DNA from 2 places in the Dactylosporangium cerinum genome. Region 2 is predicted to be linked to the other one. Evidence: riboswitches for the same ligand, from Rfam matches in the RefSeq annotation. Region 2 holds a riboswitch; the other holds the start of a gene.
The links. A riboswitch is a leader RNA that binds a small molecule or an ion and turns the genes downstream of it on or off. The one in region 2 is predicted to bind cobalamin.

Region 1 (3,971 bases), on a different contig from region 2:
GACCGCGAGCGGGGTCCTGCGCCCGCAGGTCGGCCCCACCTACCCCCTTGAGGACGCCCGCCGCGCGCACGAGGACCTGCTCGCCCGCCGCACCACCGGCAAGCTCGTCCTGACCGTCGGCTGAGGCGGTTCAGTCGAGGTGCTTCAGTCGAGGTGCTTCGGTCGAGGTGCTTCGGTCGAGGTGCTTCGGTCGAGGTGCTTCGGTCGAGGTGCTTCGGTCGAGGTGCTTCGGTCGAGCTGCTTCGGTCGAGCTGCTTCGGTCGAGCTGCTTCGGTCGAGCTGCTTCAGCCGAGCTGCTTCAGCCGAGCTGCTTCAGCCGAGCCGCTTCAGCCGAGCCGCTTCAGCGGGCGCGGAAGCTGGCGCGGTAGGACTGGGGCGGGACGCCGACGACGCGGCGGAAGTGCGGGCGCAGGGCGACACCGTCGCTGAAGCCGCAGCTGCGGGCGACCGCGTCGATGTCCAGGTCCGTGGTCGACAGCACGTGCTGGGCGCGCAGGACCCGTTGCTGCAGCAGCCACCGCAGCGGCGACGAGCCCGTCGTCTCGCGGAAGCGGCGGTCGAAGGTGCGGCGGCTCAGATGCACAGCCGAGGCCAGCCGGTCCACGTCCAGCGACGGGTCCTCCAGGTGCTCCAGCGCGTGCCGCATCGCGTCGCCGACCGCGTCGCCGGCGCGCAGCTGCGGGACCGGGCGCTCGATGAACTGGGCCTGCCCGCCGGCCCGCTGCGGCGCGACGACCAGGGCGCGGGCGGCCCGGGTCGCCAGGGCCGGGCCGTGGTCGCGGCGCAGCAGGTGCAGGCACGCGTCGAGACCCGCGGCGCTGCCGGCGCTGGTGACGACCGAGCCCTCGTCGACGTAGAGCACGTCGTCGAGCACCTCGACGGCCGGGAACGCGGCGGCGAACGCGGGCAGGTGCTTCCAGTGCGTGGTCGCCCGCCGGCCGTCGAGCAGGCCGGCCTCGGCGAGGACATATGCGCCCAGGCACAGTCCGACGACGGTGGCGCCCTCGTCGTGGGCGCGGCGGAGCCGGTCGAGGATGGCCGGCGCGACGGGGTCGCCGCCGGGCGGCCTCCAGCCGGGGACGATGACGACCCCGGCGGCGTCGAGGTCGTCCAGGCCGTGCGGGGCGGTGATCGAGATCCCCGCCGTCGTCGACAGCGGGCCCGGGTGCTCGCCGGCGGTGCGCAGCTCGAAGCCGGCGGTGCCGAACACCCGCGGCGCGACCGCGACCTCCAGCATCGGGGCACCGTCGCCGATGAGCACCCCGACCGTCGTGCGTGCGCGGTCCATGGCTTGATCCTATCGGGGGATGGCGTTCCAGCCACTCCCGGCGCCGGGTCAACGGTCCGAGACTTGGCGGCATGACCTTCCAGATCCGCCGGTTCGGCGGCCCGACCGCGGTGTTCACCGTCGGTGGCCTCACGTTCATGACCGACCCGACGTTCGACCCGCCCGGCGACTACCCCCTCGGCACCCGCGTGCTGACCAAGACCGCCGCCGCGGCCGGCACCCCGGCGGACGCCGGCACCGTCGATGTGGTCCTGCTCTCCCACGACCAGCACCCGGACAATCTCGACCACTCGGGTCGGGCCTTCGCGGCGTCGGTGCCGCTGATCCTCAGCACCCCGGTCGCGGCCGCCCGGCTGGGCGACCCCACCGTCGGCCTGGAGCCGTGGGCCGGCGTGGACCTGCCCCGGCCCGATGGCGCCGGCCACGTGCGGGTCACCGCCGTCCCCGCGCAGCACGGCCCCGACGGCACCGAGCACCTCACCGGCCCCGTCACCGGTTTCGTGCTGCACGGCGACGGCGTGCCCACCGTCTACGTCAGCGGCGACAACGCGTCGCTGCGGGTCGTCGCCGAGATCGCGGAACGCTTCCCGGCCGTCGACGTCGCGATCCTGTTCGGCGGCCGGGCCCGCACCGCCCTGCTCGGCGACGCCGACCTGACCCTCGGCGCGGCCGGCATCCTCGAAGCGGCCCAACTGCTGCAGGCGCGGACGGTCGTGCCCGTCCACGTCGACAGCTGGGCGCACTTCACCGAAGGCCCCGAGGACGTCCGCGCCGCCTTCGAGGCCGTGGGTAGCGCGCACCTGCTGGGGTAACCACTAGGCTCTTGGGCGGCATGAACTGATGCGAGGTGCTCCGGGCGACCGGGGAGAATCGGGAAGCCGGTGTGAATCCGGCACGGGCCCGCCGCGGTGATCGGGGAGCTGCCGTCCAGGCGCGCCGCAGTGGCGTGCGGTCACTGGCCCGAGGGCTGGGAAGGCGGGCGGTCAGGCGTTGATCCGAGAGTCCGAAGACCGGCCTCGCGTGCATCGCCGACCCCGCTTCGGGGCGGCCTGAGCAGCGGGAGCCTGCCCTCATGAGCACCGACCTGTATGACGTCGTGCGCCGCCGCCGCGACGTGCGCGGCCAGTTCACCGGCGCGCCGATCCCCGCCGAGGTCCTCGAGCGGATCCTGGCGGCGGCGCACGCCGCGCCGAGCGTCGGCCTGTCGCAGCCGTGGGACTTCGTCCTCGTGCGCGACGCCGGGCTGCGCGGCGCGTTCCATGAGCACGTCCGGCGGGAGCGGGCGACGTTCGCCGCGACCCTCGACGGCGCGGCCGCGGCCACGTTCCAGCGCATCAAGATCGATGGGGTACTGGAGTCGACCCTGTCCGTGGTCGTCACGTACGACGCCGCCCGGGGCGGACCGGCGGTGCTGGGCCGGCACGCGATCGCCGACGCCGGCCTCTACTCGGTCTGCCTCGCCATCCAGAACCTGTGGCTGGCCGCGACCGCGGAGGACCTCGGCGTCGGCTGGGTGTCGTTCTACCGGGAGCCGTTCGTCCGGGACCTGCTCGGTATCCCCGCCGGCATCCGCCCCGTCGCGTGGTTGTGCCTCGGCCCGGTAACGCACCTGGAGGCGGTGCCGGACCTGGAACGGCACGGCTGGCGTAGCAGGGTTCCGCTGGCCGAGGCGCTGCATCACGACCGCTGGTAGCTGTCGGTTACGCAAGGTCGAACTGTCGCCCGGGCGACTTCATGCCAATCACGCTACGTGTCAGTCTAATCACTCAACGTGACGCACATCGTCTGAGGAGGCGAATTCCCATGGCACAGATCGCTACGGAAACCAGCACCGGCACCAGCACCGAGATGAAGAAGATCGTGGTCCGCAAGGCGGGCGCGGTGCGGCTCGCCAGGCTCTGCAACAACTACTGCTACGGCATGTGCTGCTGCGCCGAGTTCCTGGGCTGACGGACACCCGGCCGGGGGTGCAACCCACCCTCACCCCCGGCCGGGCCGAGGCCCGTCAGCAGAGGACGCCAGCAGATCGGCAGGGGACACCAGCAGAGGAGATCTGGCATGCCGACCGGACCAGTGGCGCTGCACGACCTGCGGTACCTCGACGAGGGCGACCGGGTCGTCGTCGGCCGCACCGACTGCGACTCCTACGGCGTCTTCCCGCCGGACGGCGCCGCGCTGCTCCGCGAGCTCGACGGCGGCCGGGCACCGCAGGACGCCGCCGTCTGGTACACCGACCGATACGGCGAACCCGTTGACATCGACGAGTTCCTCGACACCCTGCGGGACCTGGACTTCCTGAGCCCTGACGGCACCGCGGAGCACGCCGCCCCGCCCCGCTGGCAGAAACTCGGCGTGGCCCTGTTCTCGCCGGTGGCCTGGGCCGGCTACGCCGCGCTCGTCGTCGTCGCCGTCGCGGTGTGCGTCGCCGACCCGCGGCTCGCGCCCGCCCGCGGCAACGTGTTCTTCACCGACTACCTGCTGATCGTCGAGCTGACCATCCTGTTCGGGCAGCTGCCGTTCGTGGTGCTGCACGAGCTGTTCCACCTGCTCGCCGGTCGCCGGCTCGGCCTGCACTCCTCGATGCACCTCGGCCACCGGCTCTACTTCCTGGTGGCCGAGACGAAACTTCGACGAGGCCCGCCGCGACCTGCGCAAGGCGAGCGCCTGGGTCAACACCGCGGTG
Region 2 (3,971 bases):
AACTAGTAAGCGATACATTCCGCACCGGAAATTCAATGCCGAGTCTGGAGGCCGCATGCGCCCGCACGTGGAGATCATCGATGAGCGCGACCTCATCTGGCACGTCGCCGAGTTCCAGCACGCGACCGGCCCCGCCGAGCAGCGCAACCTCAGCTACGACGAGGAGGACGGCTCCGCCTCGCTGAAGGTCCGCTTCACCGGCGACTGGTCCCGGCCCGCCGGCGTGCACCACGCCGACACCGAGTGGTACGTCCTGTCGGGGCAGGTCGTCATCGGCGGCACCACGCTCGGCCCGCAGGGCTACTGGACCGCGCCCGCGGGCGTCTGGACACCGCCGGTCACCGCCACGGCCGGCACCGAGGTCCTGCTGTTCCGCGAGCACGGCGACTGGCACTTCGACCTCGCCGGCACCGGCCGCGACACCGTGCGGCCCGACCAGCACCTCGTCGTCCTGGACACCGCGGAGATGCCGTGGATCGACGTGAAGGACGGCAGCCCGATGCGCTTCGACCTCGGCGGCACACCCGTGCCCGGGCTCTACATCAAGCTGCTGCACCGCGACGAGAAGACCGGCTTCTACACCCGCCTGATCAAGGCCAAGCCCGGCTGGCGCGAAGTACCCCTCGCCCACCACCCGTGCTCCGAGGAGGCGTACTGCCTCGACGGCGGCTTCGACTACAACTTCGGCCGGATGTGGCCCGGCACGTACTTCTGGCGGCCACCGCTGATCCGCCACGGCGACTTCACCGCCGACGCGGAGACCGGCTGCACCTGGATCGTGCGCTCCGACGCCGACCTCGTCGACTGGTACACCGACAACGCCCGCGTCCAGATGCACGGCGACGCCACCAACTGGGGCCCCGGCCACCCGCACAGCGCCGCGCCCCGCTTCATCGAGCCGGTCCGCTCCCGCAGCATCGGCCGCTGGAGCGACCCGACGTACCAGTGACCGCCACCGCCGGTGACGACACGCCGGCACAGGATCTGGTGTTGTGCATTCTGTACCCCTCCCATATATGGTGGTGCACGCAGCTGGTTCGGCCGGTCCTCCGGGGTCGGTCGTGGCAACAGGGAACCCGGTGTGAATCCGGGACTGCCCCGCAGCGGTGAGTGGGAACGACCGCCGTCATCGAGCACTGGACCGCGAGGTCTGGGAAGCGACGGCCAGTAGGCGACCGGAAGGTCACGCCCGCGAGTCCGAAGACCTGCCAGCGCGCCGCACGCCGACCGGTGTGCGGCGGTCGGATGCCGCGCGGGTCGGCTGACGCCATCGCCGGGCGCGGTCGTGCGCCTTTCCATGGCGGCTTCCCCCTGCGTCGCTCCGGCCTTCGGTGCCCGGGACGAGGGGAACATCATGCGGGTGCGTAAGCGCGACGGCGACCTGGAGCCGGTCGACGTCAACAGGATCGTCACGGCGGTCGAGCGGTGGGCCGGCGACCTGGCCGACGTCGATCCGCTGCGGGTCGCCACGAAGACGATCAGCGGCCTGTACGACGGGGCCACGACCGCCGAGCTGGACAAGCTGTCGATCCAGACCGCGGCCGAGCTGATCGGCGAGGAGCCGCAGTACTCGCGGCTCGCGGCGCGGCTCCTGGCGGCGTACGTCGACAAGGAGGTCCGCGGCCAGGGCGTGGCGAGCTTCAGCCAGGCGATCCGGCACGCGCATCAGCAGGGGCTGATCAGCGAGGACACGGCCGGGTTCGTGGCCCGCCACGCCACGGAGCTCGACGACGCCGTCGACCCGGGCGGTGACCTGCGGTTCGAGTACTTCGGGCTGCGCACCGTCGCCGACCGGTACCTGCTGCGCCACCCCCACAGCCGGCTCGTCCTGGAGACGCCGCAGTACTGGCTGCTGCGGGTCGCGTGCGGGCTGTCGCAGACCGCGGGCGAGGCGATCGGGTTCTACCGGCTCATGTCGAGCCTCGCCTACCTGCCCAGCTCGCCGACGCTGTTCAACTCCGGCACCGCGCACACGCAGATGTCCTCGTGCTTCCTCGTCGACTCGCCCCGCGACGAGCTCGACTCGATCTACGAGCGGTACCACCAGGTCGCGAAGCTGTCGAAGTTCTCCGGCGGGATCGGCATCTCCTGGTCGCGGGTCCGCGGCCGGGGCGCGCTGATCCGCGGCACCAACGGCCGGTCCAACGGCATCGTGCCGTTCCTCAAGACCCTCGACGCCGGCGTCGCCGCGGTCAACCAGGGCGGCAGGCGCAAGGGCGCCGCGTGCGTCTACCTGGAGCCGTGGCACCCGGACGTGGAGGAGTTCCTCGAGCTGCGGGACAACACCGGCGAGGACGCCCGCCGCACCCACAACCTCAACCTCGCGAACTGGATCCCGGACGAGTTCATGCGCCGGGTGGAGGCCGACGCCGACTGGTCGCTGGTCGACCCGTCCGACGCACCTTCGTTGCCTGACCTGTTCGGGGCCGAGTTCGACGAGGCGTACCGCGCCGCCGAGAAGCACGCCGTGAAGACGGTCAAGGCCCGCGACCTGTACAGCCGGATGATGCGCACCCTGGCGCAGACCGGCAACGGGTGGATGACGTTCAAGGACCGCGCCAACGCGCTGTCGAACCAGACCGGCGAGCCCGGCAACACCATCCACCTGTCGAACCTGTGCACCGAGATCGTCGAGGTCAACAGCGACGACGAGACCGCGGTGTGCAACCTCGGCTCGATCAACCTCGGCGCGCACGTCACCGCCGGCGGCGTCGACTGGGAGAAACTGCGCGAGACCGTCCGCACCGCGGTGCGCTTCCTCGACCGGGTCATCGACGTCAACTACTACCCGTCGCCGCAGGCCGCGGCGTCGAACCCGCGGTGGCGGCCGGTCGGCCTCGGGCTGATGGGCCTGCAGGACGCCTGCTTCACGCTGCGGCTGCCGTTCGACTCGCCCGGCGCGCGGGAGCTGTCGACCCGCGTCCAGGAGGAGATCTTCCTGACCGCCCTGGAAACGTCGGCGGGGCTCGCGGAGCGGTTCGGGCCGCACCCGGCGTTCGCCGAGACCCGCGCGGCCCGCGGCGAGCTGCACCCCGACCTGTGGGGCGCCCCGGCCGAGGGCCCGCGCTGGGCCGCGCTGCGGGCCCGGGTCGCGGCGACCGGGCTGCGCAACTCGCTGCTCATCGCCATCGCGCCGACGGCCACGATCGCGTCGATCGCCGGCTGCTACGAGTGCATCGAGCCGCAGGTGTCCAACCTGTTCAAACGTGAGACCATGTCGGGTGAGTTCCTGCAGGTCAACACGCACCTGGTGGGCGAGCTCAAGGCACGCGGGCTGTGGACGGCGGCGGTCCGGGAGCAGATCAAACGGGCCGAGGGGTCGGTGCAGGACGTCGCCGAGCTGCCCGCGGACGTGCGGGAGCTGTACCGCACCGCCTGGGAGCTGCCACAGCGGGCGCTGATCGACCTGGCCGCGGCCCGGGCGCCGTACATCGACCAGTCGCAGTCGCTGAACCTGTTCCTGAGCACGCCGACCATCGGCAAGCTGTCCTCGATGTACCTGTACGCGTGGAAGGCTGGCCTGAAGACGACGTACTACCTGCGGTCCCGGCCCGCGACCCGGATCCAGCAGGCCACCGTGCCCGTGCTGACGGTCCCCGACGCGGTCGCCTGCTCGCTGGAGAACCCCGAGTCGTGCGAGGCGTGCCAGTGACCCTCCTCGACCCCGGCATGGACCTGACCCTGCGGCCGATGCGCTACCCGCAGTTCTTCGACCGGTTCAGGGACGCCATCAAGAACACCTGGACCGTCGAGGAGGTCGACCTGCACACCGACCTCGCCGACCTGGCCCGCCTGTCCCCCGCGGAACGGCACCTGGTGTCGCGGCTCGTCGCGTTCTTCGCCACCGGCGACACGATCGTCGCCAACAACCTCGTGCTCAACCTGTACCAACACGTCAACAGCCCCGAAGGCCGGCTCTACCTGTCGCGGCAGCTGTTCGAGGAGGCCGTGCACGTCCAGTTCTACCTGAA

Region 1: it holds a riboswitch for cobalamin, as region 2 does, so the genes downstream of both, bluB (5,6-dimethylbenzimidazole synthase) here and ACFPIJ_RS10080 (ribonucleoside-diphosphate reductase subunit alpha) in region 2, are expected to answer to the same signal.

Annotation. Positions count from the first base shown of each region.
Region 1 covers NZ_JBHSIU010000068.1:21,944-25,914, reverse strand. Annotated here, with positions in the region: gene ACFPIJ_RS45280 (quinone oxidoreductase family protein) at 1-124, shown strand, start outside; gene ACFPIJ_RS45275 (GlxA family transcriptional regulator) at 341-1,288, opposite strand; gene ACFPIJ_RS45270 (MBL fold metallo-hydrolase) at 1,360-2,100, shown strand; cobalamin riboswitch at 2,117-2,321, shown strand; gene bluB (5,6-dimethylbenzimidazole synthase) at 2,361-2,981, shown strand; gene ACFPIJ_RS45260 (hypothetical protein) at 3,092-3,238, shown strand; gene ACFPIJ_RS45255 (hypothetical protein) at 3,347-3,971, shown strand, end outside.
Region 2 covers NZ_JBHSIU010000011.1:256,668-260,638, reverse strand. Annotated here, with positions in the region: gene ACFPIJ_RS10085 (DUF4437 domain-containing protein) at 56-949, shown strand; cobalamin riboswitch at 1,017-1,227, shown strand; gene ACFPIJ_RS10080 (ribonucleoside-diphosphate reductase subunit alpha) at 1,355-3,652, shown strand; gene ACFPIJ_RS10075 (ribonucleotide-diphosphate reductase subunit beta) at 3,670-3,971, shown strand, end outside.